DNA from 4 places in the Exiguobacterium sp. E17S genome. Region 1 is predicted to be linked to each of the others. Evidence: predicted binding sites of a transcription regulator. Region 1 holds the regulator's gene; each other region holds the start of a gene.
The links. Region 1 encodes Rex, which represses fermentation and respiration genes when NADH is low (regulators of the CRP and FNR family bind a similar motif). Its sites were predicted from a motif close to TTGTGAAATATTTCACAA; they were not measured.
Positions count from the first base shown of each region.

Region 2: the regulator Rex is predicted to act here: its motif matches at 2,387-2,404, upstream of pflB (formate C-acetyltransferase).
Region 3: the regulator Rex is predicted to act here: its motif matches at 2,795-2,812, upstream of adhE (bifunctional acetaldehyde-CoA/alcohol dehydrogenase).
Region 4: the regulator Rex is predicted to act here: its motif matches at 4,408-4,425, upstream of AC3B4V_RS01105 (L-lactate dehydrogenase).

Region 1 covers NZ_JBYLRU010000006.1:7,670-15,124, forward strand. Annotated here, with positions in the region: gene AC3B4V_RS14390 (ATP-binding cassette domain-containing protein) at 1-1,810, opposite strand, end outside; gene AC3B4V_RS14395 (redox-sensing transcriptional repressor Rex) at 1,978-2,637, shown strand; gene AC3B4V_RS14400 (twin-arginine translocase TatA/TatE family subunit) at 2,637-2,834, shown strand; gene tatC (twin-arginine translocase subunit TatC) at 2,842-3,621, shown strand; tRNA gene AC3B4V_RS14410 (tRNA-Ala) at 3,727-3,802, shown strand; gene AC3B4V_RS14415 (S8 family serine peptidase) at 4,027-7,455, shown strand, end outside.
Region 2 covers NZ_JBYLRU010000007.1:24,331-31,785, forward strand. Annotated here, with positions in the region: gene pflA (pyruvate formate-lyase-activating protein) at 1-16, opposite strand, end outside; gene pflB (formate C-acetyltransferase) at 51-2,300, opposite strand; gene AC3B4V_RS15135 (hypothetical protein) at 2,640-3,068, shown strand; gene AC3B4V_RS15140 (DEAD/DEAH box helicase) at 3,097-4,269, shown strand; gene AC3B4V_RS15145 (hypothetical protein) at 4,266-4,910, shown strand; gene AC3B4V_RS15150 (diguanylate cyclase domain-containing protein) at 4,966-6,753, opposite strand; gene AC3B4V_RS15155 (diguanylate cyclase domain-containing protein) at 6,764-7,455, opposite strand, start outside.
Region 3 covers NZ_JBYLRU010000001.1:538,588-546,042, reverse strand. Annotated here, with positions in the region: gene adhE (bifunctional acetaldehyde-CoA/alcohol dehydrogenase) at 115-2,709, opposite strand; gene AC3B4V_RS02795 (beta-class carbonic anhydrase) at 3,046-3,597, shown strand; gene AC3B4V_RS02790 (Na+/H+ antiporter family protein) at 3,911-5,230, shown strand; gene uptA (undecaprenyl phosphate transporter UptA) at 5,354-5,947, shown strand; gene AC3B4V_RS02780 (hypothetical protein) at 6,006-6,887, shown strand; gene AC3B4V_RS02775 (amino acid permease) at 7,051-7,455, shown strand, end outside.
Region 4 covers NZ_JBYLRU010000001.1:214,728-222,182, reverse strand. Annotated here, with positions in the region: gene AC3B4V_RS01125 (ROK family glucokinase) at 179-1,129, opposite strand; gene AC3B4V_RS01120 (YqgQ family protein) at 1,213-1,416, opposite strand; gene AC3B4V_RS01115 (M42 family metallopeptidase) at 1,400-2,437, opposite strand; gene AC3B4V_RS01110 (GNAT family N-acetyltransferase) at 2,598-3,107, opposite strand; gene AC3B4V_RS01105 (L-lactate dehydrogenase) at 3,365-4,321, opposite strand; gene AC3B4V_RS01100 (DUF92 domain-containing protein) at 4,487-5,266, opposite strand; gene AC3B4V_RS01095 (5-formyltetrahydrofolate cyclo-ligase) at 5,260-5,805, opposite strand; gene rpmG (50S ribosomal protein L33) at 5,863-6,012, opposite strand; gene AC3B4V_RS01085 (1,4-alpha-glucan branching protein domain-containing protein) at 6,117-7,455, opposite strand, start outside.

The sequences.
Region 1 (7,455 bases):
CGTTGAAGACTTCCGGTTCACAGAGCAATTGTTCAATTTCTGCCGAACGCTGTTCGAGCCGCTCGATGTCTTGTTCGAGTTGCTCGATCTGCTGACGGCGCTTGCGTTCTTCTTTCTGTGCTTCCTTGTCGATCGTCTTCGACGCCGTGACCTTTGCGGCTTTTGCTTCCTCGGCTTCAAGACGCGCAATCTCTTCTTGCTCCGCCTTCTTCTCCGTGTAGTACGAATAATCACCGAGGTATTCCGTCACGCCGGCTTCACTCATCTCGATGACGCGGGTCGCGATCCGGTCGATGAAGTAACGGTCGTGGGAGACGAATAGCAGCGTACCTTCGTAGTCGACGAGCGCGTTTTCAAGGACCATCTTCGAATCCAGATCCAAGTGGTTCGTCGGCTCATCGAGGACGAGGACGTTCGTCTTTCGGAGTTTCAGTTTCGCGAGCGCGAGACGTCCGCGTTCGCCACCGGATAACTCATGGACGATCTTGAAGACATCGTCACCGCTAAACAGGAATTGCCCGAGGACGGACCGGACTTCTTGTTCACGCATCAGTGGCCATTCGTTCCAAATCTCATCGATGACACGGTTCCGATCATTGAGTTCCGCCTGCTCTTGATCGTAATAGCCGATCGAGACGCCGGTTCCGAAACGGAAATCACCGAAGAGGGGGCGTAAGCGACCGACGAGGACTTTTAGAAGCGTCGACTTTCCGATTCCGTTCGGTCCGACGAGTGCCAGTGATTCACCGCGTTGCAAGCGGAAGGTGATGTCTTTTGAGACAGCTTCTTCATAACCGATCGCCAGTTGATTGACTTGCAGAACGTCGTTCCCGCTCTGTTTTTCAATCGGGAAGGACAGGACCGTGCTACGCTCATCTCCATCTGGTCGGTCGAGTCGGTCGACCTTTTCGAGCCGTTTCCGGACACTCTGGGCACGTTTTGTCGTCGTCGCCCGGGCGATGTTCCGTTGAATGAAGTCCTGCATCTTCGCGATTTCTTCTTGCTGCTGTTCGAACTGCTTCATTTCCTGATCGTATAAGGCCGCTTTTTGCTCCAAGTACTTCGTATAGTTCCCCGTGAACTTACGACAGACATTGCGCGACAGTTCGTAGACGACATTGACGACTTGGTCGAGGAAGTACCGGTCGTGCGAGACGATCAGGACGGCACCACGATAACCACCGAGGTAACTTTCGAGCCACGCGAGCGTATCGATATCGAGGTGGTTGGTCGGCTCATCGAGAATGAGAAGCTCTGGTGCTTGTAAGAGCATCTTCGCTAAGGCAAGCCGTGTCCGTTGACCACCGGATAATGTCTGAATCCGGCGCGAGTAATCATCCGGATAAAAGCGCATGCCGTGCAAAACAGAGCGGATATTTGCTTCGAACTGATAACCACCCGCTTCTGAGAAGTCGTGTTGCGCTTGATCATACGTCTTCAGGAGACGATCGTACGCGACCGGGTCGTTCAAGATATGCTCCATACCCATTTCAATTTCCATCCGGCGTAGTGTTCGTTCTTGTTCCTGAAGATGTTCGAAGACGGTCAGCATCTCGTTCCAGATCGTTTCATTCGATTCAAGACCACTGTCTTGCGCGAGATAACCGATTTTGACATCCTTGCCTTTCATGATGTCACCTGAGTCATGACTGAGTTCGCCAGCAATGATTTTGAGCAAGGTCGATTTACCGGCACCGTTTCGTCCGACGAGCGCAATGCGGTCGCGCTCTTGTACTTCCAATTTGATATTTTCTAAAATCGGCTCGACGCCGAATGATTTCGAGAGTTGGTTGACTTGTAAGAGTATCATTTCCATCCATCCTTCCACCCTTTAGTCTATCACGAACAAAAGCGCGAGGTCCTGCGGAATATATTATTTGTGACTCTATGTGAAGTGGTTTACAATCAAGGAAAGTAGAAAGCTTTTTGCAAAGATTTGGGTGCCACGATGGATGTGGCCGAAGGGGGAACTGCAGGATGAATGGACCAGACACAAAAATTCCACAAGCGACAGCAAAACGGTTGCCGCTATATTATCGCTTCATCCAAAGTTTATACAATTCAGGCAAGCTCCGCGTCTCTTCTGCTGAGTTAAGCGAGGCGGTGAAGGTTGATTCAGCAACGATTCGTCGCGATTTTTCCTACTTTGGGGCATTAGGGAAGAAGGGGTATGGATATAACGTTCAACATCTCTTAACGTTTTTCCGCAAAACCTTGAATCAAGATGAGGTGACGAATGTTGCCTTAATTGGGGTCGGTCATCTCGGAACAGCGTTTGCAAATTATAACTTTTTAAAGAATAATAGTACTCGGATAGTCGTTGCGTTTGATGCGGACGAAGAGAAGGTCGGAACAACAACGCATGACGTTCCAATCTATCATGTTTCGGACATGAAAGAACAAATCGAAGCGAATCAGGTCGATGTTGCCATCTTGACGGTTCCATCCCAGTTCGCGCAGTCAGTAGCGGATGAGTTAGTCGAGTATGGTGTGACAGGCATCCTGAACTTTACGCCAGCGCGGTTGAACGTGCCAGCTAGCGTCCGGGTCCATCACATTGATTTATCGATCGAGTTGCAGTCGTTAGTTTATTTCATGAAGCATTATTCGCAATCAGCTGAAGGAGTGAAATCATAATGGAAAACCTTATTCCGCTCACACTAGGTATCGGACCTGCGAGCATCGGATTAATCGCGGTCGTCGCATTGATCATTTTCGGACCGAAAAAGTTACCAGAATTCGGACGCGCTGCGGGTCAGACATTGAAAGAGTTCAAAAATGCCACGAATGGCATCATGGACGACGATAAAAAGGACGAACCGAAAGAGAAGTGATTGAATCATGACGGTTGATCAAGAGCAAAGCATGACGTCGCACCTTGACGAACTGCGTAAGCGGATCGTCTGGTCGCTTATCATCGTCGTCGTCCTGTTCGCTGTCGCATTTCCGCTCGTCCGACCGCTCGTTCGCTTCTTGCAAGCGGACTTAAAAGAGCTCGGTATCGGTTTGAATGCCTTCAACGTCGCCGATCCTTTAATGTTGTATTTGAATCTTGCGTTCATCATTGCGCTGATTTTAGCGTCACCGTTCTGGATGTATCAACTCTGGGCATTCGTCCGACCAGGACTTTATGACAAGGAGCAAAAAGCGACATTGACTTATATTCCGGTCATCTTCTTCCTGTTTTTGGCTGGCGTAGCCTTCTCGTATTTCTGGTTGCTTCCCTTCTTGCTTGAAGTCTCAACGGATCTCGGGAAAGAGCTCGGAATCGAACAAGTCATCGGAGTGGAGAACTACTTCAGTTTCTTAATCCGATTGACGATGCCGTTCGGTCTTCTTTTCCAATTGCCGGTCGTGACGATGTTCCTGACACGTCTGGGTCTCGTGACGCCATATTTCATGCGAAAGAATCGGAAATATGCGTACTTTGCGCTGTTCGTCGTTGCGGCATTGATCGCACCGCCGGACGTGACGTCACACTTGATGATCTCGGTTCCATTGTTCGTTCTCTATGAGATCAGCATCTTGATTTCTGCGCGGACGTACAAAAAAGTCCTGATCCTCGAGCAACAGGCAGAGCTTGAACGACAGGCGGATTTGATGCGTGAATTGAATAAATGAATCGTGAATTCCTTCCGACGATTTTTGGAAGGAATTCTTTTTTATGAAAGCGTTATTTTTATATTGATAAAGCAGTTAGTGATACGTATACTAAAGATAATTCATGGGGGCTTAGCTCAGCTGGGAGAGCGTTTGGCTGGCAGCCAAAAGGTCGTCGGTTCGATCCCGATAGTCTCCACCAATACCAAATATCCAACTCCTCGAGGCTTCGAGGAGTTTTTATTTTACTCCCAGTTAAATTCCTCAAAAATATAAAATGTCATGTAAAACAAATAAATTAAAAAAATAGGCAAATATAAATTGTTTATTTCCATTAAATTCATTAAACTAAATATACAGAATTTTCGTTTAACTGTTTTATCAGTAGTACTACTATGGTTTTACAGAAAAGGGGAAAACGAACGCATGAAGAAGATTGCACTTATGGCAGCCGTCTTAATGACGTCTTCCAATCTAGTCAGTGCGCAAGGTGCACTGTCGTCGCAAGACAAAGCAACGGGTCAAAAACCGCAAGCGCTCTCGCTGAAGAAATCGGGGCAAGAGAAGAACTACAAACAATCGGATAAAGTTCGTGTCGTCATCGAGATGGAAGAGAAGCCGGCGATTCAAATCGCCCAGGCTCAAAACAAGCGGTATAGCACATTGAGCAATGCCGAAAAAGAGTCGATCAAAGATCGCCTCGTCAATGTCCAAAAATCAGTCAAGTCAGCCATCGCTAAAAAGGCGATTCCCGTTACATATAAGGAAAGCTTCACAACCGTCATCAACGGATTCAGTGGTGAAGTCAAGTTCGGGGACATCGAAGACATTAAACAACTGAGCGGAGTCAAGAGCGTACATATCGCCCATGAGTATGCGCGTCCAGAAGTTGCTAAAGGTGCCAAGCCAGACATGCTGTACAGCAAGGACATGGTCAATGCGAAGGAAACATGGCAGGACTATGGTTTTAAAGGGGAAGGAACAATCGTTGCCGTCATCGATACGGGAATCGATCCATCGCATAAGGACATGGTCTTGAGCCCTGAGACGAAGATCGATTTGACTTCTTCGAAAGTCGATAGTGCGAAAGAAACAAAAGGCTTAAAAGGAAAGTACTTCACGGAAAAAGTACCGTACGGCTATAACTATGCCGATCACGATAGCGAAATCCGTGATTTAGGTGCGGGCGCATCGATGCACGGGATGCACGTCGCGGGTACGGTCGGAGCAAACGGCGATGAAGCAAACGGTGGTATCAAAGGAGTCGCTCCGGAAACACAGCTCCTCGCGATGAAAGTCTTCGGAAACGATCCAGGAATGCCATCGACATTCAGCGATATCTACATTAAAGCGATTGATGATGCGATTGCACTCGGAGCCGATGTCATCAACATGAGTCTCGGTTCGACGGCATCGTTCGTCAATGCAGATGATCCAGAACAACGCGCAATCGTCAACGCGATGAACAACGGCATCTTGTGTGCGATTTCTGCTGGTAACTCGGCATTCGCAGGTCATGGTGCAGGTAACCCGTACACAGCGAACCCGGATATTGGTGTCGTCGGTGCCCCAGGTTTAACAAGCCAAGCACTCCAAGTCGCATCACTCGAAAATACGAAATTGACACTCGAAGGCATGGCGCTGACGATCGACGGTCAGGATGCTGGTTATTTGGCATACCAAAAACAAGATTCACCGAATCCGATTGCTGTCTTCGATAAAGAGAAGAAGGATGTCGTCTATGTCGGTGACGGTCAAGCTTCGAACTACGAAGGCAAAGACGTCAAGGGGAAAGTCGTCTTCGTCGTGCGTAACGGTGGTTTCAACTACGGTATGATCCAAGCAGAAGCTGAGAAGCAAGGGGCAGCAGGTGTCATCGTCCGCGGTCGAGTCGATCATGGGGATTACGTCAGTATGGCGCTCAACAATCCGACGATTCCACTCGTCACACTCAGCATCGCAGACGGAAACGATCTTGAAGCAAAAGCAAAAGAGGGCAAGGCAATCGCTGTCACGTTCGACGGAAAAGCAGTCTCAGCCGATAACCCGGTCGCAGGACAAATGTCTGACTTCACGTCTTGGGGTGTCACACCAAGCCTTGACTTCAAGCCAGAAATCACGGCACCAGGTGGAAAAATCTACTCGACGCTCAACGATAACGAGTATGGTGTCATGAGTGGGACATCGATGGCGGCACCACACGTCGCTGGTGGAACGGCACTCGTCATGCAACGGATCGCGAAGGACTTTAAAGTCGATGGTGCGACACGCGTTAAGCTCGCGAAGAACATCTTGATGAACACGTCGCGTCCGCAACTCGATCAAGGAAAATACAATGCGCAGCTAAAAACAGGCAACTTCTACTCCCCACGTCGTGAGGGAGCTGGACTGATGGATCTTCGTGCTGCCATGAAGACACCAGTCGTCGTCACAGAGACGAAGTCAGGTGAAGGTAAGGCATCCTTGAAGGAAGTCGGCGAGAAGTTCACGTTCACACTTGATTTGAAAAACTACAGCAGTGAAAAAGTGACATATAAGTTAGCCGGAACGGTTCAATCAGATCTCGGTGCAGAAGGGTCAAACTTCCTCGAAGCAAACGGCATCTTTAAAAAGGGAACGATCGGTACGGTGGATGCAAACAAAGGCACATATCCGATCTCATTCGCAGTGGGCTCGAAGAAAGCAAGTTCGGTCTCGATTAATCCGAAGAGCTCAACGAAAGTCAGTGTATCGGTCGATCTGAAGGATACAACGGACTGGGCAAACGAACTTCCGCTCGAACAAGTCTTTGAGAACGGCTACTTCGTCGAAGGATTCGTTCGTCTGATCGATACGAAGAGTAAGAATCCAGAATTGACGGTTCCTTACGTTGGCTTTAAAGGGAAATGGGATCAAGCTCCGATTCTAGACGCACCATTATACGATGAAGACAACACGTTCTATGGTTTGACAGGTCTAGCGACAGAAGTGAAGGATAACTTCGAATTCCTCGGCGCAAACGCTGCTGGCGATGTCGTCGCAAACAAAGTCTCGTTTTCACCAAACAACGATGGTAGCGCAGATGAAGCCTTCCCGATCATCTCGTTCCTCCGTAATGCGAAAAAAGTTGAGTACTCGATTCTTGACCGTAACAAAGCAACACTTCAGAAGCTCGATACGCAAACGGACGTCGTCAAGAACTACTATGATAGCGGTTCAGAGGACGGATACACACCAGTCACAAGCGCTGCTTGGGACGGAACGATCAACGGGAAACCGGTCAAGGATGGTCTTTACTACTATAAAGTCAAATCCGTGATCGATTATCCGAATGCAAAATGGCAGTCGAACCTCTTCCCAGTCTATGTCGATACGAAAAAACCAGCTGCAACCGTGAAATGGGATGCGTCGAAATCAACGCTCTCGTGGACAGCAGGTGACCAAGGAACAGGTGTCGCGTCATACGATATCCTCGTCAATGGTAAGAGTGTCTTGAAACAGCCGCTTGCTGCAACAGAAAAAGCGTACACGTTGACGGATCTTCCAGAGCGCGCGAAGATTGCCTTCGTCGTGAAGGATTATGCAGGAAACAGTGTGAAAAAAGACGTCAACACGACAGGTGTCGATAAAGCGGTACCGAACGTTCAAATCGATACACCAGTCGCACTTGGTCTTGCGACATCAAAAGTCATCAACATCGCAGGTCACGTCTCTGATGAATCAGGCATCAAATCGTTCAAAATCAATGGTAAATCTGTCAAACTTCGCTTCGATGCGGCTCAACAAAACTATGCGTTCAGCCACGACGTGACGTATACGACGGATGGCGTCAAGTCATTCAAGGTCGAAGCGTACGATGGTAAAGGAAACCGTGTG
Region 2 (7,455 bases), on a different contig from region 1:
TCATACCATAGGTCATCGTGCTCACTTCCTTTCACATACTACACATCATTTTAGAGAGAACCGTGGAACGTTCGATTGATGACATCGATCTGTTGTTCACGCGTCAGTTTAATGAAGTTGACGGCATAACCGGATACTCGAATCGTTAATTGTGGATATTGTTCTGGATGCTCCATGGCATCGAGTAACGTCTCACGGTCAAAGACGTTGACATTCAAATGGTGTCCTTTTGACGTCGTACCGCCCATATATCCGTCAAGTAATCCGACTGTATTGCGAATGCGTGTGGCTTCATCCTTACCAAGTGCTTTTGGCACGATCGAGAACGTGTAGGAAATCCCGTCGAGCGCATGTTCATATGGTAATTTTCCGACAGATGTCAGTGCGGCGACAGCTCCTCTAGTGTCACGTCCATGCATCGGGTTAGCACCCGGTGCGAATGGTTCACCCGCACGGCGTCCATCTGGCGTATTTCCTGTTTTTTTACCGTAGACGACGTTTGAAGTAATCGTCAGGACAGACTGCGTCGGAAGGGCATTGCGATACGTTGGATGTTTACGGATTTTCTCCATGAACAGTGTGACGAGATCGACTGCCATCTGATCGACCCGTTCATCGTTATTCCCGAACTTCGGAAACTCGCCTTCGATCTTGAAATCAACTGCAATCCCATCTGCATCTCGGATTGGACGAACTGTTGCGTAACGGATGGCAGATAGACTGTCAGCGACGACCGATAAACCAGCGATACCGCATGCCATCGTCCGTAAGATTTCCGGATCATGTAACGCCATTTCAATCCGTTCGTAGCTGTACTTATCATGCATGTAGTGGATGACATTCAGTGTGTTGACGTACAGCTCTGCGAGCCAATCGAGTTGACGATCATAAGCCGCCATGACGGTTTCGTAATCGAGTACTTCATCAAGCATCAATGGACTTGCTGGGGCGACTTGAATTTTGAGCTTCTCGTCCATTCCGCCATTGATCGTATAAAGTAATGCTTTTGCCAGGTTTGCTCGCGCACCGAAGAACTGCATCTGTTTCCCGATCTTCATCGCGGAGACACAACAAGCGATGCCGTAATCATCTCCATAAACCGGTAACATCAAATCATCGTTTTCATATTGAATCGAGCTTGAAACGATCGACATCTTCGCACAGAATTCCTTGAATCCGCGTGGAAGCTGAGTAGACCATAGAACGGTTAGATTCGGTTCCGGTGCCGGACCAAGTGTCGAGAGTGTGTGTAAGAAGCGGAATGAACTTTTCGTGACGTTTGATCGTCCATCTTCACTCATTCCACCGATTGATTCCGTTACCCACGTCGGATCACCTGAGAACAGATCGTTGTAGTCTGGTGTCCGTAAGAACTTAACGATCCGAAGCTTCATGACGAAATGATCGACGAGCTCTTGTGCAGTCTCTTCCGTCAAACGACCAGTCGCAAGATCACGTTCGACATAAATATCAAGGAACGTCGAGACTCGACCGAGTGACATGGCTGCCCCGTTTTGCTCTTTGATGGCAGCAAGATAGGCAAGATAGACCCACTGGAATGCTTCTTGTGCTGTTTCGGCAGGGCGGGAGAGATCGAAACCATAGCGAGCTCCAAGCTCGGTCAATTCCGTTAATGCGCGCAACTGTTCATTCATCTCTTCACGGTCGCGAATCATCGATTCAGATAAGAATCCGCCACGTGCCTTTAAATCCTTCTTACGTTCTTCGATCAAGCGTGCCGTTCCGTACAAAGCAACACGACGATAGTCACCGATGATCCGTCCGCGACCATAAGCATCAGGTAATCCGGTGATAATACCGGCTTTACGTGCAGCGCGCATCTCAGGGGTATAGGCATCGAAAACCCCTTGGTTATGTGTCTTCCGGTATTCGCTGAAGGTTTTCGTGACGGTCTCGTCTGCTTCAAAGCCATACGCAGCTAGGGCATCATTCACCATCCGAATCCCACCGTTCGGATGAATCGAACGTTTAAACGGTTCGTCTGTCTGTAAACCGACGATTTTTTCGAGTGAGCGATTCAGATACCCTGCATCATGCGAGAGGATCGTTGATGGTGTTTTAGCATCGACGGCATATACACCACCACGTTGTCGCTCTTCATTCGTCAGCTGTAGAATTTGTTGCCAGAGCTGTTCCGTCGCTTGCGTCGGACCGACTAAAAAGTGATCATCTCCTGTATATTCCGTGCGATTGAGTCGGATGAAGTCTGCGACATCGATCGTCTTTACCCATTCACCAGACGTAAAGTTCGTCCAAGCACTCGTTTTTTCTAATAACATGGATACCACTCCTTTAATATTGAGCTAATCATCAGTTCCTTATGTGAATAGTGTAACAAAAGGAAGGGCTGATTCCCTTTACGTTCATGTGAATGTTTTAACAAGTGAACAAACGTTGATATGACGGGCTTTCTTTATTTCTGTATTCATATGAAAATAGTTTGAAAAAAACAGTTTTAGGTTGCTAATTCAAGGTTTTTTGGAAACTGTATGAGTTGATTTGAAAAAGATTCACTAGAACAGTTGAAACTGTGAGGAATGTCACGCTACGGTGCCTTGTATTTTTAAGACGTATCGTTGACAATGAAAAAGGGAATATAGAACGTGGAGGTGTGCCAAATGGAGTATGTATCATTAACACAACAAGGAGAGTATCAGTCAGGAGACTGGGTCTCGCTGAAAATCGGATCGGACGGTTCAACGCGAACGGGAATGATCACGGAATTCGAAAATGATGGATTCTGGATTCGGTTTGAAGATGATTTTGATTATGAAGACTTTATCGGCTATGATGAATCGTATTGGATTGCGCTTGTTCGTCGTCCGGTTGACGTAAAAGCGACGTATGCGAGTCTTGCGGAGTACCCGGCACTCGCTGCAGAATTACAGGATCGTGTCATCCAAGGATTCGAAATTTTAGAAGAAGAAGCCGGTGAAGGCGAGATTCGCTTCCATATTCGATTGCTCGACGCAGGAAATGAATATACACAGACATTACGGGGATACCGTGATGCATCAGGAGATCATGTCGAATACGTAACGGCATGATGGAATTAAGAGAGTAGGAGAAATCGTTATGAACTTTACAAAACCATTTTTACAGGAAGCATGGGAACGCGCACGCTTTACCGAGTTGATGCCTGTTCAAGAACAAGCGATTCCGTTGTTGCGCGAAGGAAAAGATGTCCTGGCGGAAGCGCCGACAGGAACAGGGAAGACGCTTGCTTATGTCATTCCAGCTTTAGAAAAGATTGAAGTAGAAGAACCACACGTGCAAGTCGTGATCACGGCACCCACACGGGAACTCGTCATGCAAATTCATCAAGTCATTCAATTGTTTGCTCAAGGAAGTGGTATCAAATCCGGTGCATTCATTGGTGGTGTTGAATTAAAACGACAATATGAACGATTGAAGAAAAAACCACAAATCATTGTTGGTACACCTGGGCGTCTCGTGGAGTTGATCGATTCGAAGAAGGTGAAAATGCATAAGGTGAAATTGATCGTCTTGGACGAAGCGGATCAAATCTATGAGAGTGGTATGAGTGACTCGGCGACGCGAATCGCAAACAGTGCACTACGCGATCGACAACTGGCATTCGTCTCCGCGACATTGCCGGAACGGACAGCAGAATGGGGACGGACGCTTGCAAACAACCCTGAGACGATTCGGGTTGAGCGTGCCGTCAGCACCCAAGTGACATTCGGTTATTTGGAGACTTCACGTCGTCAGAAGCCGGAGTTGTTACGTCGCCTGGCGAACATGCAAGGATCAAAAGTACTGACATTCATCAATAACCGTTCCTTCCTCGGACCATTGAATGGCGAGTTGAGTAAATTCTCATTGAAATACCGGATTTTAGACGCTGAAAAAGGCAAACGAGAGCGGATGGAGACATTGCGTTCTTATAAAAAGGGAGAGTTTCCTTTACTCGTCACGACAGGTCTTGCGGCACGTGGGTTAGATATCGAAGCAGTCACGCATGTCGTTCATTATGATTTGCCGGAGTCGCTTGACGATTTCGTACACCGTTCAGGTCGGACGGGACGTGGAAACGCGAACGGAATGGTACTTGCTCTTGTGACAGATCAAGACTTAAAACACTTAAAAACACTTGCGAAGCAAATGGGCGTCGAGATAGAAGCGATGGAAATTTACCGTGGGGAAGTCATTCCAAAACGTGAATTCACAGCACCTCAGACGATTAAACGACCGGCTACTCCTCACCGGAAAGGGCGATCGAAATGAAGAACGATCGAAAAGTAATTCCGTTTCCGACGACGGTTTCTGAAGCGGAAATGAATGCAGCCTTGAAGAAGATGTATCAAGAAGCAGCGACAGCGCGTAGCACGGATTGGGTCGCTTTCATTGAAGAGATTGCGACGGAGGGACGTTGGTATTTAAAAGATGCTGAATTGTTCCGGGACTTATTCGTAGATTGGGCAATCTTCTATGAGACGGATGATCAAGGAAAAACGCCGCACGGTCGTTTTCTTGAGCAGGTCAAAGAAGAGTTATCGCCTAGTCTCTACCGTGCCTTGCGTGGATTAGCGGACCCGATGCCTTCGTTGTTTCAAGTCGAGGCGGATGGTGTCGTTGATTTAATGTCAAAACAGACGTATCAAACGGATTTGTCTGAGATTGAAGTCGAACCAGGTGATTTGTTGATTGGAAAACTGCTCTACATTTCTGGGAAATGGCGCTTTGCGATTGCCTATATGAAAGTAGCGCGCGCACTGGTACCAGAAGTCCTCGCTTTGTTGACGGACTTCGTGGATGAAGTAGGAGAAGACGCGTTGCTTCGTCAGTATCCAGAATTTTGTGCGGAATTGATCGACTTACTCCTCGATATCGAAGAAGGCAATATTTCACCGAGACCAGAAGAATAATCGAAAAAACCTAGAATACATGACCCGATTATGGTCAACGTATTCTAGGTTTTTTTCATGAATCTGCTCGATATAGGGCGACATCGTTTTTATCCCGATGTTTCACGCGATACATGGCAAGGTCAGCTTGCTTTAAGCATGTTTCAAGATCAGCCTTATGACATACGGTCACACCGATGCTTGCAGAAACAAATAAAGATTGTCCTTTGTAGAAATAAGGACGTCTTAAAAACTGTAAAAAGGTCTTACATTTCCGGCGTAAGGATAGTTCATCATCGGCGTGTAAGAGAATCGCGAATTCATCTCCACCGAGGCGATATACGGATTCTAAAGAATTCATATGTTCGCTCAAGCGCTTCGCGACCTCAATCAAGACATAATCACCTGCCTCGTGACCATACGTATCATTGACTTGTTTAAATCCATCTAAGTCGACTAAGGCGAGATAATTCATCTCGGGAAGACGGTTTGAAAAATCTCGTTCTAAGGAGCGGCGGTTTCCGATACTTGTCAAGGCGTCATGGTAGGCGTGGTATTCGATCCTTTTTTGCCGGAGCTTTCGTTCAGTGACGTCATGTAAAATCGTGAATCGCCCCATCGAGGTGGCAGCAATCTGAATCGGAATATCAATGATCTCATACTTTCTGTGTTGTTCATCTTCATACTCATCGATATCTGTCTCAAGTGTTTCTAATAAGTGACGCATCGTACGAGGTATATGTTCAATCGTCATGTCGGGTAAATGAAACAGACGTTGGGCAGCTAAATTTGCGTATAGTGCCGTTCCGGATTGATCGAGTCGAATCATCGGGTCAGGATGACCGAGAAAGAGTGGGATGACTTGCTGTTCACTATCTTTGATTTGTTGTTTGCGATGTTCGATGCGTGAAGCGAGTTGTTCATTCCGTTCGTGTAATTGTGCAACGATCAACCTATGCTGACGAGCAATCAAGATTTGTCGAATGATTAGTAAAACTAAAATGATGAAGATATCGAGCTTCCCGCCTTCTTGTTCCACCATGTAGTGAATGAATAAAGGAACGGCCAGTAGAGGGAGCCAGGAACGGGGAATGACCTTCGTTCGAGTGGTTCCTTCTTCAATATGATCAATATGCCATAAAATAGCTGCACTTTGCGCCAAACGGATCAAGATCGGGAAAAACAATAGATAATTTGCTGAGAAGTCCGGGAAATAAACACTTGAGACTTCGTAGATACCGCGAATGAAAATGGATAAGAACAATAAGAATAATGCCATCCTTGATACCCAATGAGTTTCTTGAATGAACGTGAAATAGAAGAAGACGAATAAACCGAGTGATGTATTCGTAATGACGATGATGGCATAAGGAACAGTTTGCAGTCCCGGATTCGTCAATTCATTGAGGATATGAAACGCAACAAGTGCTATGAAAACAACGATGATCGCGGCATCGACGAAAGCGAGCACGTGTTGTCCGAGTGTCCGTTTTGTGATGATTCGGTAAAAAATCGCGTATAAGAATACGTAATGAGATATTGAAAATAAAACCAGGCTATAAATAGATGGAACTGGAAAGTCTTGATCGAAGAAATGTAACGTCTCAAGAACGGAACCGATGCAGGATAAAACCAGTGATCCTAAAGCGATCAGCCAAAACTTTCGTCTGGGTACGACCAATGTTTGTTCCTTACGATAAGCAGTAAGAATAAAGTAAGCAATCAATCCAAGAGAGGCATACTGTAGTACTTGTTCAACGATCCGATTAGAGATGGAAGGAGTCCATGTAGCAAGGATCATTAGAGCAAAAGATATGACGAGCATGGCAGGAAACCAACGGATGAAATAGTTCGATTTAAGCATGGACTCCCTCCTAACGTTTAATTTGAGTAGCGAACAAAAAATTGTTTTTTTCGGTCTTCTTAATATGGTACATAGCTTCGTCTGCTCGAATCAATAATTGTTCAGAGCTTTTACCATCTTCAGGGTATAAGGAAATTCCGATTGATGGTGTGACTTGAAGCGTATGTGTCTGGATGTAGAACGGATGATTTAGAACTTCGAGAACGTGTTCGGCAAACTGGCGTGTTTCCGAAGCAGATGCCTGAATGAAGATCAAGAACTCATCTCCTCCAAGACGTGCAACGAGATCAGTTGACGTCGTCATCGATTGAAGGCGGCTCGCCGTCTCTTGTAACACGAGGTCACCAACATCATGCCCATAAGTGTCATTGATTTGTTTGAAACCGTCTAAATCAATGAATAGCAAGGAGCCGTATTCTAACGTCGGCAGAGTCAGATAAAGTTGTTCCTCGAAGTAACGCCGGTTTGGCAAATGCGTGAGCGAATCATGGTACCCCATACGTTCTAGCCATACTTCCTGTTGATAATCTTCCGTGATATCCGCCAAGATGACGAAATAGCGTTGTTGATCCGGGATATCGATGATTGTCGTATTCAAAAAGATTTCCGGATGTTCCTCCGTAGCCGGTACATGTAGCAAGTGAGAGGGATAAATCAGCTGCGCTTGTTGAAGTAATGGAATGAGTCGATCGAGTTGCAGCC
Region 3 (7,455 bases), on a different contig from region 1:
AGCCATTATATCCCACCTTTTCTCTGACTGTCCCCATCGATTTCCAAAACAAAAACCGGCTTCTCAGAGTGAGAAGCCGGTTGAACGATCAAGTGCCATGGTAATTTTTCTCTATTAGATACCTTCGTACGCTTGTTCCATGATCGTCCGTAACTCAGCGACAAGCGGCATCTTCGGATTCGCCGTCGTACATTGATCCTCAAAAGCATCGACCGCCATCTTGTCGAGTTTTGCCTCGAAGTCTGCTTTTTGAATGCCTTGCGCCTTGAATGACATCTTGATGTTGAGACGTTGTCCAAGATCAGCAACGGCTTGGATGAGGGATTCGACCCCTTGTTCCGTCGTTGCTGCCGGAAGACCGAGGTAGCGTGCGATGTCGGCATACCGCTCATCGGCGACGAATGATTCATATTTCGGGAATGCTGCTAGTTTCGTTGGACGTGACGCGTTATAGCGAATGACGTGTGGCATCAGGATCGCGTTCGTCCGTCCGTGTGGTGTGTGGAACTCGCCACCGATTTTGTGTGCGATCGAGTGGTTGATGCCGAGAAAGGCGTTCGCGAATGCCATCCCTGCCATCGTTGACGCATTGTGCACTTTTTCGCGTGCTTCGGCGTCTGATCCGTTAGCATATGCTCGTGGCAAGTAGTCGAAGATCATCTTGATTGCTTTCAGTGCCAGTCCATCCGTATAGTCGTTCGCAAGCACCGAGACGTATGCTTCTGTTGCATGTGTCAAGACATCCATTCCGGTATCAGCAGTGATTGAAGCTGGGACGGTCATGACGAATTCTGGATCAACGATTGCGACGTCTGGTGTCAATGCATAGTCAGCAATCGGGTATTTGACGTTTTTCTCTTTATCCGTGATGACGGTGAACGGTGTCACTTCTGAACCCGTACCAGAAGTCGTCGGAATCGCGACGAACTTCGCTTGACGACCGAGTGCCGGGAATTGATATGCCCGTTTGCGGATATCAAGGAATTTTTGACGTAAGTTCGAGAACGTTTCGTTCGGTTGTTCGTAGAAGAGCCACATTCCTTTCGCAGCATCCATCGCTGAACCACCACCGAGAGCGATGATCAAGTCAGGCTTGAAGTCACGCATCGCTTGAGCACCCGTCTGAACAGTCGTCACCGATGGATCCGGTTCGACCTGGTCGAAGATCCGGTAACTGACGGACTGTGGCAAGTTTTGAATCACTTTATCGGCATAACCGAACTGTACCATCGTTGGATCGGTTACAATCATGACGCGTGAAACGTCAGTCATCGACCGCAAGTACTGAACGGAGTTCTTTTCGAAGTAGATTTTTTCAGGGACCTTGAACCATTGCATGTTCACGCGTCGTCTCGCCACCTTTTTGACGTTGAGTAAGTGTTTCGCTGTTACGTTTTCAGATACAGAGTTTTTCCCGTATGATCCGCAACCGAGTGTCAATGATGGTGTCAACTCGTTGTACAGATCACCGATTCCGCCATGAGCAGATGGGCTGTTGACGAGGATCCGGCAGGCTTTCATGCGGAGTCCGAATGCTGTCATCAAGTCATCGTTCGTCGTATGAATGACGGCTGTATGACCGAGACCACCGATTTCAAGCATCTGTTCGGCAATCGTAAACGCTTCTTCGGTCGAAGCGACGCGATACGCACCGAGGACGGGACTGAGTTTCTCATGAGACAATGGTTCTGCCGCTCCGACGTGCTCGAGTTCTGCGACGAGCATGACCGTCGTTTCCGGAACATCGATGCCGGCTTTCTCCGCGATCCATGTCGCAGGTTTCCCGACGATGTCCGCGTTGACGGCACATGTATCGGTTTTGATGACGAGTGATTCGAGGCGTTGTTTTTCTTCCGGTGTACAGAAGTAACAACCGAGTGCTTCCATTTCTGCACGAACCGTCGCATAAATCTCTTGGTCGACGATGACAGCTTGCTCAGACGCACAGATCATCCCGTTATCAAACGTTTTTGAAAGAACGAGATCACTGACTGCCCGTTTGACTTTCGCAGACTGTTCGATGTAACACGGAACGTTCCCTGGTCCAACACCGAGTGCCGGCTTACCTGTTGAATACGCTGATTTGACCATTCCTGCTCCACCTGTCGCAAGGACCATGGCGATTTTTTCATGATTCATCAAGACTTTCGTTGCTTCAAGTGATGGTTCTTCCACCCATTGAATACAATCTTTTGGCGCCCCCGCTTTAATGGCTGCGTCACGGAGTGTTTTCGCTGCTTCGACGGAACACCGTTGTGCCGACGGGTGGAACGCGAAGACGATCGGGTTGCGTGTCTTGATCGCAATCAATGCTTTGAACATCGTCGTTGATGTCGGGTTCGTGACCGGTGTGACACCACAGACGACACCGACCGGTTCAGCGATATAGGTGATGCCATTTTGAACGTCTTCTTCGAGAATCCCGACCGTTTTTTCATGACGTAGACTATTGTAGATATATTCTGTCGCAAACATGTTTTTAATCATCTTATCTTCAAAGACACCGCGTCCTGTCTCTTCTGCTGCGAGACGCGCGAGTTCGACGTGCCGTTCGAGTCCGGCAAGTGCCATATCCCGGACGATCGTGTCGATTTTTTCTTGATCGAATGTCAGTAATTCTTGTAATGCACGTTGCCCTTTTTCAACGATTTGTCCAACTGCTTGTTCGACCGGTGTTGCCGTCGATTTTGTTTTTTCTTTCACAGCCATGAGTGGTTTCCTCCCTGTCGTGGAACGAATCTGAGTTTGATTTGCCAACCATTATGTCAGGAATGCCAAGCTGTTTTTCAATAGTTTGTGCTTTCCTTCACAAATCAATCATAACCCCTTTTTCCTGTTTTGTGCATGACCATCCTGTGAATTCCCTCACACCTTTGATAGCGTTTACAACTGTTGTAAATTCTTCTTTTTTATCGTTTTGCTTCATGTACATGGATGTGTGCGATTTGTCACACCTTGCATTTTCGTGACTTGATAGCCGTTTCATCATCTTGTATTCTGATATGGGGTACATATTAAGAGCTACCACTAAAGGAGGACACTTGAATGTCAGTTGTACAGGAAATGCTAGCCTTCAACGAGCGATTCGTCGCCGAAAAACAGTATGAACAGTTCGTCTCGGATAAGTTCCCAGACAAAAAGGTCGTCATCCTGACGTGTATGGATGCCCGCTTGACGGAGCTCCTCCCACACGCACTTGGTCTTAAGAACGGGGATGCGAAGATCATCAAAAATGCCGGTGCTATCCTATCGCACCCATTCGGCTCCGTTATGCGCTCGATTCTCGTTGCGTTGTATGCTCTTGGCGCTGAAGAAGTCGTCGTCATCGGTCACCACGACTGTGGCATGAGCACGATTGATCCTAACCACATGATCAACGAGATGAAGGATCGGGGAATCGACCAACAGATTCTTCATACACTCGAAGTATCCGGGGTTGATTTGAATCAATGGTTGCGTGGCTTCACGTCAGTTCAAGAAAGCGTCGCTCACTCAGTCAGCCTCGTGAAGAACCACCCATTACTGCCACCTGGGACGAACGTCCACGGACTCGTCATCGATCCAGGTACTGGTAAGCTTGACGTCGTCGATTGCTGATCACTCTCTATAGAAGAAACGCAAATAGAATTGGATGATTTACTCCGCTTTAAACTAAAGATAACGTGCCATCCTCTCTTACCGGAGAAGGATGGCACGTTTTTTCGTATGAGTCATTTTCAGTGATCAAAACGCTTCTCACTTCATGCTTCGGAGTATAACAGAATGTATCATTTTGTAGAGAGCTAATAAGCGTATCATTCATCTTTTGATTACGAGGTCAGACTTTTACTCTTGACAGCATTCCAACATGGCTGTAAGATACTTTAGTATAGTACAGTGATAACAAAAGAAAGTGTGGTTTTACTGAATGATAAACGCCGTATTGTTTGCCGTCTTTTTACTATTTATTTTAGCGATCTTCCGCGTCCACATCGTGCTCGCGATGGTCATCAGTGCGTTTGCCGGCGGTCTCGTCGGTGGTCTAGATTTAACTGAAACGACGAAAGCTTTTTCAGGTGGTCTTGGCGACGGGGCAGAAATCGCCCTGAGCTACGCGATGCTTGGTGCGTTTGCCGTTGCTCTCTCGAAAACGGGCTTACCGGACGCACTCGCGCACGCCTTGATTGAACGTTCACGAGGTAATGCAAGTGCCTCATCGGTCAAAAAGTTAAAAGGATTCATCTTGTTCGCGATTCTCTTGCTTGCGATCAGTTCACAAAATGCTTTACCAATTCACATCGCCTTCATTCCGATTATTATTCCGCCGCTTCTTGGTCTCTTTTCTCAGTTGAAGATGGATCGACGCCGGATTGCAATCATCATGACGTTCGGTCTCGTGACACCGTACATGTTCTTACCAGTCGGATTCGGAGACATCTATCTCAATCAGATTTTGTTGAAGAACCTGAAGGCAAATGGTCTTGATACAACGGGGGCATCCGTCATCGAAGCGATGGCGATTCCAGCACTCGGAATGGTCGTCGGTCTATTGATCGGTCTTTATACGTACCGGAAAGAGCGGACATATGAAATTCGTGATATCGCCCCGGACGATTATGAAATCCCGGTTATCACGAAAACGAAACTTGCTTTAAGTGGTGTCGTCGTCATCGCGACATTGATCGTCCAGCTGCAAACAGAATCAATGATTCTCGCTGCAACAACTGGTTTGATCCTCTTCTTGCTGCTTCGTCTTGTTCGTTTCAGTGAAGCAGATGACGTCATTACACGCGGTATGCGCATGATGTCATTCATCGGTTTCGTCATGATTTCAGCGAACGGCTTCTCGAACGTCTTGCGTAAGACGGGCGATATCGAGCCACTCGTCGAGAATTCGAAAGCGTTGATGGGCGATTCACAACTCGTTGCCGCCTTCGTCATGCTCTTGATTGGTCTTCTCGTCACGATGGGGATCGGCTCGAGTTTCTCGACCGTTCCGATCATCGCTGCCATCTTCGTTCCACTTTGTATCCAGTACGGATTCAGCTTAGAAGCGACGATTGCGATCATCGGTACAGCCGGTGCGCTCGGTGACGCGGGTAGTCCTGCGTCAGACTCGACACTCGGACCAACGAGTGGTTTGAATGCCGATGGTCAGCACGATCACATGCGAGAAACGGTCATTCCGACGTTCCTGCATTACAACATTCCATTACTCATCTTCGGTACGATCGCTGCGGTCGTATTATAAAAACAAGACGGATTCGCTGTCATCGCGAATCCGTCTTTTGAATTGTCTCCGTTTTTTTCCTTTTCATTTTGTCCTCGGTTCTCTAAAATAAAGGAATGAACTGATACAAAGGAGTTGTCTAACGTGTTATCTCAAGTCGTCAACCAGGTTTTACTTTCGCTTGCCGATCTCGGATATTTCGGCATCGCCCTCGGGTTGATGATTGAAATCATACCGAGTGAAATCGTCCTCTCTTACGGTGGATTCATGATTTCCCAAGGAACGATTGGCTGGCCGCTTGCCGTCGTCGCTGCCGTCATCGGTGGGTTATTCTCGCAATTATTCTTATATTGGTTCGCTCGATACGGTGGCCGTCCATTGATCTTGAAGTACGGAAAGTATGTTTTGATCTCAGAGCACCACTTGGATTTAGCCGAGCGTTGGTTCTTAAAGTACGGACAAGGTGTCATCTTCGGAGCCCGTTTCATCCCCGTCGTTCGTCATGCCATCTCGATTCCGGCAGGTCTTGCTAAGATGGATCAAACGAAGTTCTCCCTCTATACGGTGCTTGCGATCATTCCATGGTCGATCTTGTTCCTGTATCTTGGTGAAACGCTCGGAACGAACTGGCGCTCGATCAAGGAAGTGGCAGCACCGTATACGAACGGTGTCTTAATCGCTGCCGTTGTCTTGATCATCTTCTACGTCATCTACAAACGCCGTCAACGAACGGTTTGAACAACTAGCAGTCTGTCTTGTGACGGACTGCTTTTTTAAACAAACAGGAGGTCCTGCCATGCACACATCCCCACTTGCTCATTTTCCACTCCGTCGTTTGACTGCATCCTATCGGAATGGTAATCCGGTCGCGACCGGTATTAGTGTCGACGGACACATCCTACTCGTCGAAGAGACATTGGATGAAGCGCGTGGTCGTACGGTTTTATCGATCCATCAATTAAAGGACGAGTGGCGTAAGACGACGATCGTCGCTCAGTCAGAAACCGATTTCTCGTTTGTTGATCGTTTTCCGGACGGTCGGCTCCTGCTCGTCGCCTCACGCTGCGATGACGACATCGACGGCTCCTGGATGCCGAATGCATTCATTTATGATGTTCAAGGGCACTTACTCGATAGCTATTGTCTCGACGATGGGATTCAGAACGTTCAAATCGATGAACAAGGTCAGATCTGGGTCAGTTATTTCGATGAAGGCATTTATGCGGACGCGATGACGAGTTCAAACGGAGCGTTTGGTCTCGTTGCCTTCAACGATCGTGGTGAGGTTCAGTATAAGAATCGTCAATATCCAATCGATGACTGCTACGCTCTAAACGTTTGTTCGTCAAAGGAAGTCTGGTTTTTCTATTATTCCGATTTTCGCTTCGTCCGTATCAGTCAAGAGGATTTAGTCTGTGAAGCACCAACGATTGCTTTCTCCCAGTTTGCTCGCCATGGTGAATACCTTCTCGCTGCCGATCATGAGGATGTCCAATTATTACAGCGGGATGAGACGATCTTTCAGCCGATTCGCTCGATTCGATTCGTGTCTGAACAGGGTGAAATCCTGTCAGGTGAACTTACAATGCGTCAAGATCTGATCGTTTTATCCACCTCGAATCAGTTATTTTTCGGTAAGTTGGAACGACACCTCCCGGCTTTGATTGCCAACGAATGAAAGCTGTTACACAATCGTTTCATGAATTTCTGATTTTTGAAAACCTCATTTCAAATTTTCAAAAAGACTAGCCGAGTTCTATCTGAGGATAGTATACTCAGCGTTATAGTTATTCGGACGAATTGTCTGAACATTATGACGTCACAGAATTTTTTTGGGGGAAATGATGAGTTCGAATTTGAAACGAGATTTAACAGCACGACAGGTACAAATGATTGCACTCGGAGGAACGATCGGGGTCGGTCTTTTCCTTGGAGCATCGAGTACGATTGCTTGGACGGGACCATCCGTCTTACTCGCGTACATGCTAGCAGGAGTCTTTATCTTTTTCATCATGCGGGCACTTGGTGAGATGGTCTACACCCATCCTCACAGTGGTTCGTACGCAAAGTTCGCAAACGACTATATCCATCCAGCAGCTGGTTTCTTGACAGCAAGCAGTAATATCTTCAACTGGGTCGTCGTCGGGATGAGTGAAGTCATCGCCGTCGGAACCTATCTACGCTTCTGGTGGCCGGAGCTACCGACTTGGATTCCAGGCGTCGTCGTCATCATTCTCTTGACGCTC
Region 4 (7,455 bases), on a different contig from region 1:
CAGTTCACACAACCTACATCATAATTTACATATACCCATATCACGTGAAAATTTTACGCTTAGTTTTACAAAAATGCAACTGGAATCCGGAAGATACTTAACAATCACATAATTACTGTACGTTTGTAAACAAAAAAAAGATTCGCCGAAGCGAACCTTTTACTGAAATTGAATATTATCATTTTTTGAGAAACATCTGCTTCGCAAGCCATGCACAGCCAATGACTCCGGCATCGTTTCCAAGCTCGGCAATCTTGAACGTCGTCGATCCGAAAACCCGTGGTAAAGCAAAGCGTTCGAACTGTTGACGCAGTGGTGCAAGCAATGTCTCGCCCGCTTTTGAGACACCACCGCCGATGACGATGATTTCCGGATTGATGCTGTTCGCTAAGTTGGAGATGGCAAGACCGAGGTGGAACGTCACTTCTTCTACGACTTCCGTTGCGACCCGGTCCCCTTTCTCATACGCTTCGAATACGTCTTTCGCCGTCACTGCCTTGATGTCGTTAAGTAACGTTTCCTTCCCTTTACGCTTCTCAAGACCAAGACGGGCAATCCCTGTTGCTGACGCGATCGTCTCAAGACATCCTTTGCGACCACATCCACATAGGACGCCACCTTCAGGCAACATCGTGATATGACCGATTTCTCCAGCCATTCCGACTGTACCATGCACGATTTGTCCGTTCGTGATCAGACCACCACCGACGCCCGTACCGAGTGTGACCGCAAGGAGTTCGGTTGCTCCACTACCGGCACCTTTCCACATCTCACCGATTGCCGCTGCGTTCGCATCATTTTCAAGAACAGCCGGTAAACCCGTCAAACGTTCGAATTCACCGATGAGTTCAAAGTTATTCCAACCGATATTGACCGCTTTCTCGACGACACCTGTATTGAAATCAATGAATCCCGGCGCACCGATGCCCGCTCCGACGAAATCTTCTGGGCGTTTGTTGCTCTCTTGACACTTCTCAAAGAAGGATTTTGCGATATCTCCAGGAATTTGTACGCCATCATTCAAAACGACCGTCTCGATTTCCCATTTCTCTACGATGATCCCTTGCAAATCCAAAATTGCCATCTTGACTGTCGTTCCGCCGATATCAATGCCGAGTAACCATTTCATTGCTTCGTCTCCCCTATACTCATATAATGTCTGCTTCCTCATTTTACCGGACATAACCCGTTTGCGCAAAGGGTTGCACAACCTTAAATGTTATCGGATTGTGAACGCTTTAATTCATGTCGCAAGATTAGTTTTGCTGAATCGTACTGTCGCTGTTCCAAAACGCCTGCTTCTTGTAATTCATCGAGTTCAAGCATCATCATCGCGATATCGGACGCCCGGTCCCCAAGATAGATGAAAGTCCCGTATGTCTTGAGTAATTGCTGTACGTCATACAGTGTCTTCATCGACCATCGGCTCCTTTACATAGGCATGTAGCAAATCATATGTCGCTTGTAACGACGTCTCATGTGTACGTTCGTACGAATGACTCGATTCGATTCCCGGACCGAACAATCCGTGCCGGACGTCGTGTCCCGCACTTACTGCCGCTGAGGCATCCGAGCTATAGAACGGATAGATATCAACCTTATATGGAATACTGTTACGTTGTGCTAAACGCGTTAACTGGTGGCGTAAAGCTAAGTCATATGGACCTGAACCATCTTTCGCACAGATCGAGACCGTGAATTCATCCGAATGCTGACCGTCTCCTAGTGCCCCCATGTCGACCGCGATGTATTCTGCGACCTCGTCCGTGAATCCAGCATTCCCACCGAATCCAACTTCTTCGTAATTTGAAATCAGAATCTGGATCGTGTGTGGCAGCTCGATTGTTTTCCATTCCTTGATCAATTCAAGTAACAAAGCAACGGATGCTTTATCATCGAGATGGCGCGACTTCACGAATCCCGTTTCCGTATAGAGGAATCGCGGATCAAACGTTACGATGTCTCCTACTTCAATCCCCGCAACGCGCGTCTCTTCTGCTGTCGTTGAACGGATATCGAGCCGTACTTCGATATTATCAGCAGATCGTTCCGTTTTGTTCGTCTCGCGCGACGTATGAACACTCGAATGATGGAACACGATCGTACCTGAAACCGTTTGACCGTCCATCTTGTGAATGAGACAGTTCTCACCTTCGATCGCTGTCCAAGCATATCCCCCTAGTTGTGATAAACGAAGTCGTCCTGTTGGTAGAATCTCTTTCACCATCGCTCCTAGTGTGTCGACGTGTGCCGTCAGTAACCGCGTACGCGTTGAAGCACCAGGTAGTGTCGCTAAAATCGCTCCTTTTTCAAGTTTTCGATACGTAACCCCTTCTGCGGTCAATCGCTTTTCTACATATGTAATCGCTTCTTTTGTCGAACCTGTTGGACTCGGAATCGAGACAAGCTCTTCAATCGTACGTATGACTTCTTTCATGTTCATTCGCTCCCTTTCAATCGGACTACGACGTGACATCCGCTTTGTTCTCATGATAACAAATATTCATTCTTTGCCGATACTGATATCTTACGGATACCATGCGAAAAAGCTGTAGCACTTTTTTTGCTACAGCTTCTTTCCACATCATCTGAAGAAATTAGACGTACTTCTTCATCCAAATATCATCACGATATGTGCCGTCTTCTAATTTTACGGAATCTGGATCTTCGGCATATACTTCAAAACCGAGCGACTCATAAAGATTTTGCGCGGCCTCGTTCCCTGATAAAACGGCAAGAATGACTTGCTCGACGTCCGGTAACTTCTTCGCTTCCTCGATTAAGGCTTCCATTAAAGCGCGACCAGTACCACCGCGATATTCAGGTGATACGTATACTCCAGAAATCATCGCTTTATGCGATTCACGTGACAATTCATATGGTTTGACCTGACCAAACCCAAACAATGTATCACCGTCGAACATACCAAGCCAAACCTCATCGGAGTCGGGTTCTCCCTCAAGTCCTTCTTGTACTTCGCGGAGCGGGGTTTGCTGTTCATCATCAAACGAATGACCGAATGCATCTGGATGATTTTTTAATCCCTCAAGGCGTAGATTCCAGTATTGTTCTGCATCCTCTTTAGTTAGTTTTCGAAAAGTATACATGACTGTCGGTTCTCTCCTTTTTGGGTATCATGACGTACAAAAAAAATGACGTAAAAATGCTTCTATCTCTTACTTAACCCTTTTCTAGTAAAATAAAACCTAGATTTTTTTCTTTTTACTACTGGACGAATAGATGTGATTTTTTATGTATTCGTTCTCTACATCAAAAAAACTCAAGTGTGGACAATATGAAGCAAGTCCGACACTTGAGTTTTTTGCTACTTTATTTCGTAATGCCTTCATCATGATGCGTACGCTTATCCTTGCAAGACGGGTTCAAGCGTCTGACGTAATACATCAGCAGAATGATGGAATTTCTTCAACTCTTCTTCCGTCAATGAGACTTCAATGATTTCACGCACACCTTGACGATTGATGATGGCGGGAACTCCAATATGGATACCGGAAATTCCGTACTGCCCATCGACATGCGCACCGACCGTCAATAGACAGTTCTCATTTCCGAGGATGGCACGAACGATTCGGACGAGTCCAAGCCCAATCGCATAGTAGGTTGCCCCTTTGCGCTCGATGATATGATAAGCAGCATCTCGGACGTTGATGTAGATTTGATCAAGATCTGCTTGAGAATAACGATCGTCTTCAGCAAGTAGTTCATCAATCGTTTTTCCATAAATGCGACTGTTACTCCAGGCTGCGAATTCCGTGTCACCATGTTCGCCAAGAATATAGGCATGGGCATTTCGGGAATCAATGTGAAAGTATTCTCCAAGCATTTGACGCAGACGTGCTGTATCCAGCACCGTTCCTGATCCAAATACGCGTGCTTTCGGAAGACCAGAATATTTCCAGGCAAGATGCGCCATGATATCAACCGGATTGGAAGCCACGACGATGATCCCATCAAAACCAGAATCCATGATTTGACGAATCATTTCTTTCATGATCAAGGCATTCTTTGCAACGAGATCGAGTCTTGTCTCACCTGGTTTTTGTGGAGCGCCTGCCGTGATGACGACGACTTCCGCTTCGCGGCAGTCCGCGTAGTCACCAGCCCATATTCGCATCGGTGAAGAGCTAAATGGTGTTCCGTGGTTTAAGTCCATTGCCTCGCCCTCTGCTTTGGCTTTGTTGACATCAATGATGACAAGTTCTTCACAAAGTCCAGCTGTTGACATCTGATAGGCAAAGCTTGAACCGACTGCACCAGCTCCAATGAGGGCTACCCGTGTCACTTTCGCATGTAATTCCATATCGTTATGTCCACCCTTTCATTCGTCATAAGAGTTTGTTAACTATCTCACAAGTAAATTGTAACATCTTTCACATTCTTTGTATCATGTGAAATTAATCACATTTGTCCATTTTGTGTCATTGATATCCTAACATAAGGAATTACATACTCATATACTTTCCAGTTACCAGAATCGAACGATGATAAACCCGATTCCACTTGCCAAACCGCTCGTTAAGACATTGACAGCATCATTCCCTAAAAATCGAATGCCTGAAACGTAAGCTGTCGGTTGACCATGATGCTCTCGCTTTTCCGTGTATTCTCCACAAACCTTACATCGGTAAACGCGTTGCCCTACTGCTCCAAATAGTGTATCCAGCAGACTCCCGAGTACACCGATGCTTGTTACGAGTAAGACGTCTCTTAAAGAAAGAGAAAATATCCAATGCGCTGCTATCGCGATGAACGCAGCTCCTGCGATCGTACCGACCGTCCCAATCAGCGACATCGCTCCACTCGTTCCTGCTGGTACCCGTCGTAACGTTTTGAGAGACCATGGATCACGTTTTGAGAGCGGTCCGATTTCGGATGCCCACGTATCAGCATTCGATGCTGCGATGACGAATAGAAATAACAAGAGATACGCAAAATCCATCGTCATGGCATACGCTAAAGCAGCAACGAACGCTACCCCTCCATTCGCAAGGACCTGCCATCCGTCACGCGCGCCGTCTTTCTCAACGATGGAATCGACCGATTGTTTTCTGGACCGTCCGACCTTCGATAACAAGCTCGAGCTACCAAAGAAGAGCAAAAGTACTACTAATCCTTGCCAACCAAATCCGAATGAAACACCACTACCGACGAGCAGGGTCATGATCGCACCACTTGTCGTCAATAAACGAAAAGATCGTCCGGTCCAAGCAAGCAATAGACAAAACAAAATGGTCGCGCTTAGCATCGGATGACCTCTAAGTCAGTGACGATCAAGTCAACTGGGATATCAAAGGCTTCGACTTCAAAATCGGAAAGAAGTTGTTCAGAAAAGGCAATCGATACTTTACGTCCTGCATAGGTCACGAGTGCACGATCGTAATAGCCTCCTCCCCACCCTAAACGATATCCGTCCCGTCGATAGGCGCGACCCGGAACGAGACAAAGCTCTGCTTGAGCAAGTGAAGCCCGACGTGCTGAAGCGGTTGGTTCAGCAATCCCCATCTGATTTGCTTGCAGTTGATCTTCTGGTCCATGTTCATAAAAGACCATCTCGTCTCCCACTACTTTTGGTATCAAGACCGTCTTGCCCTCTTGCCACGCCTGTTCAATCAGCATTCTTGTATCACATTCATTTCGAAAAGCTAATGTGATCGCGACACAGGTCGCTTGTTGCCACTCAGGTAACAACAAAACATGTTCGTGAATCAATCGTTCCTTCTCCGCACGGTTCTCCATTACATCGAGTCGTTCTTTGATCAGACGGCGTACTTCTTGTTTATTCATGACTGTCTTCCTTTCCACAAAAAAAGCCATCACACGAAGTGACGGCTTCCATCTCAATTATTTCACTTCACGGTGAAGTGTGTGCTTACGGAGACGTGGGTTGTATTTCTTCAACTCAAGACGCTCTGGGTTGTTACGCTTGTTCTTTTTAGTGATATAAGTACGGTCACCAGTTTCAGTGCAAGCTAATGTGATTTTAACGCGCATGGGATTCCCTCCTATCTAGCTCTCGATGTATCAAGTGATTTTGCTTTACATAAGGTTAAGCATACTCAAGTATCGTACCAAGAAAGGAAAGGAATTGCAACTGTTCATCCGTTCTTTTTCGGATTCGTCACGTGTTGATATGGTTTTTCAAGGTTCTCTTCAAAACGCAGTGGCTTCTTTTCGACGTGATACTCTTGTTCCACCCCGTGACGTGACTCTTCTCGTTCTAGATAAACGACCGCTGATTGGCGCAACGCATCTCCTTCAAGTCGTTTTAAGGCAACGACCAGACCACCTGAACGATCAGGAGAACGCTCACTTTCGACATCGTAGACGTTACTGACGAGTGGCAACTCTTTGATCTTCGCGATAGCTTGGGCAGCTGATGCGGTCTCCATGTTGAAGTTGTGGATGACTGCGAAATCAACGATCTTACTCAAGGCTTGCGCTTGGCGTAAGAAGGCTAAATTTAGTGCCGCCAGTTGGTTATAGGTCTGAACGAGCGGTAGACCCGTCACTTGCACTCCGTAAACGTGAACACCTTCTTCAAATCGATACGCTTCCGGATGTTCCGTGACGACATAGACGTTCTCACCAGCAGCAGCAAGTCGTCGAGCGAGCTCCGAAGCTGGCCGGTCTGACGCATCATATTGTCGGACGAACAACAAGATGGCATCCGTATTCCAAGATTTCTCACGCTTCACTGCCACGTAGTAATCATGTGCCGTCAAGAAGACATCCGGTTCAATATCTGAATCTTGAAGGAAAGGATATTCGCGATATCGATCATCTAACCATTCCACCGTCAGCTCCTCAGCATCCAGGCGACGCTCAGTTTCTTCAAAACGTAGGATGTGCTCACGGAAACGATTCGCAGCATATTGCGCTGTCGTCTGTCCATCGAGGATGAACGGCCAGTCGCTCGAGACAGCGAGGAGGTATTCTCGAATGAGTTGACGCTTCGCTTTGACAGTCAATGCATCTTGATGACGATTTCGGGCTACGATACCTGCTAGTCTCTTCTCAAGTTGATGGAGATGACGAATCATCCAGTCATTCCGTTCATTGATCCAGACTTCCGCGTAGCCTTTTCGTCCCCACGTTCCCATCGCGACGTGTGCCGTGTCGATGTCTTGGAAGTGACGTTCGAGGAAGATTGCCGGTGAAATCGACTCAATTCCTTGATCTTCTAAACGTTCCATCGCTTTACCGAGGAAGTCGGGACCTTCAAACCACCAGTGACCGAACAATTCGGCATCAAATGGTGCTGTGACAAGGAATGGTGGGAAGTCTTGTCCTTGATGCGCATCTAAATGTTCACCGAGTGCTTGTGCGAAGTCTGCTGCGTGCTCACTTGTCCGTTGCCATGCCCAATCACGGACATAATAGTCTTTTTGATCCGTTTCTCCTGTTACGCGATGCAATTTCAATCCTGTATCATAA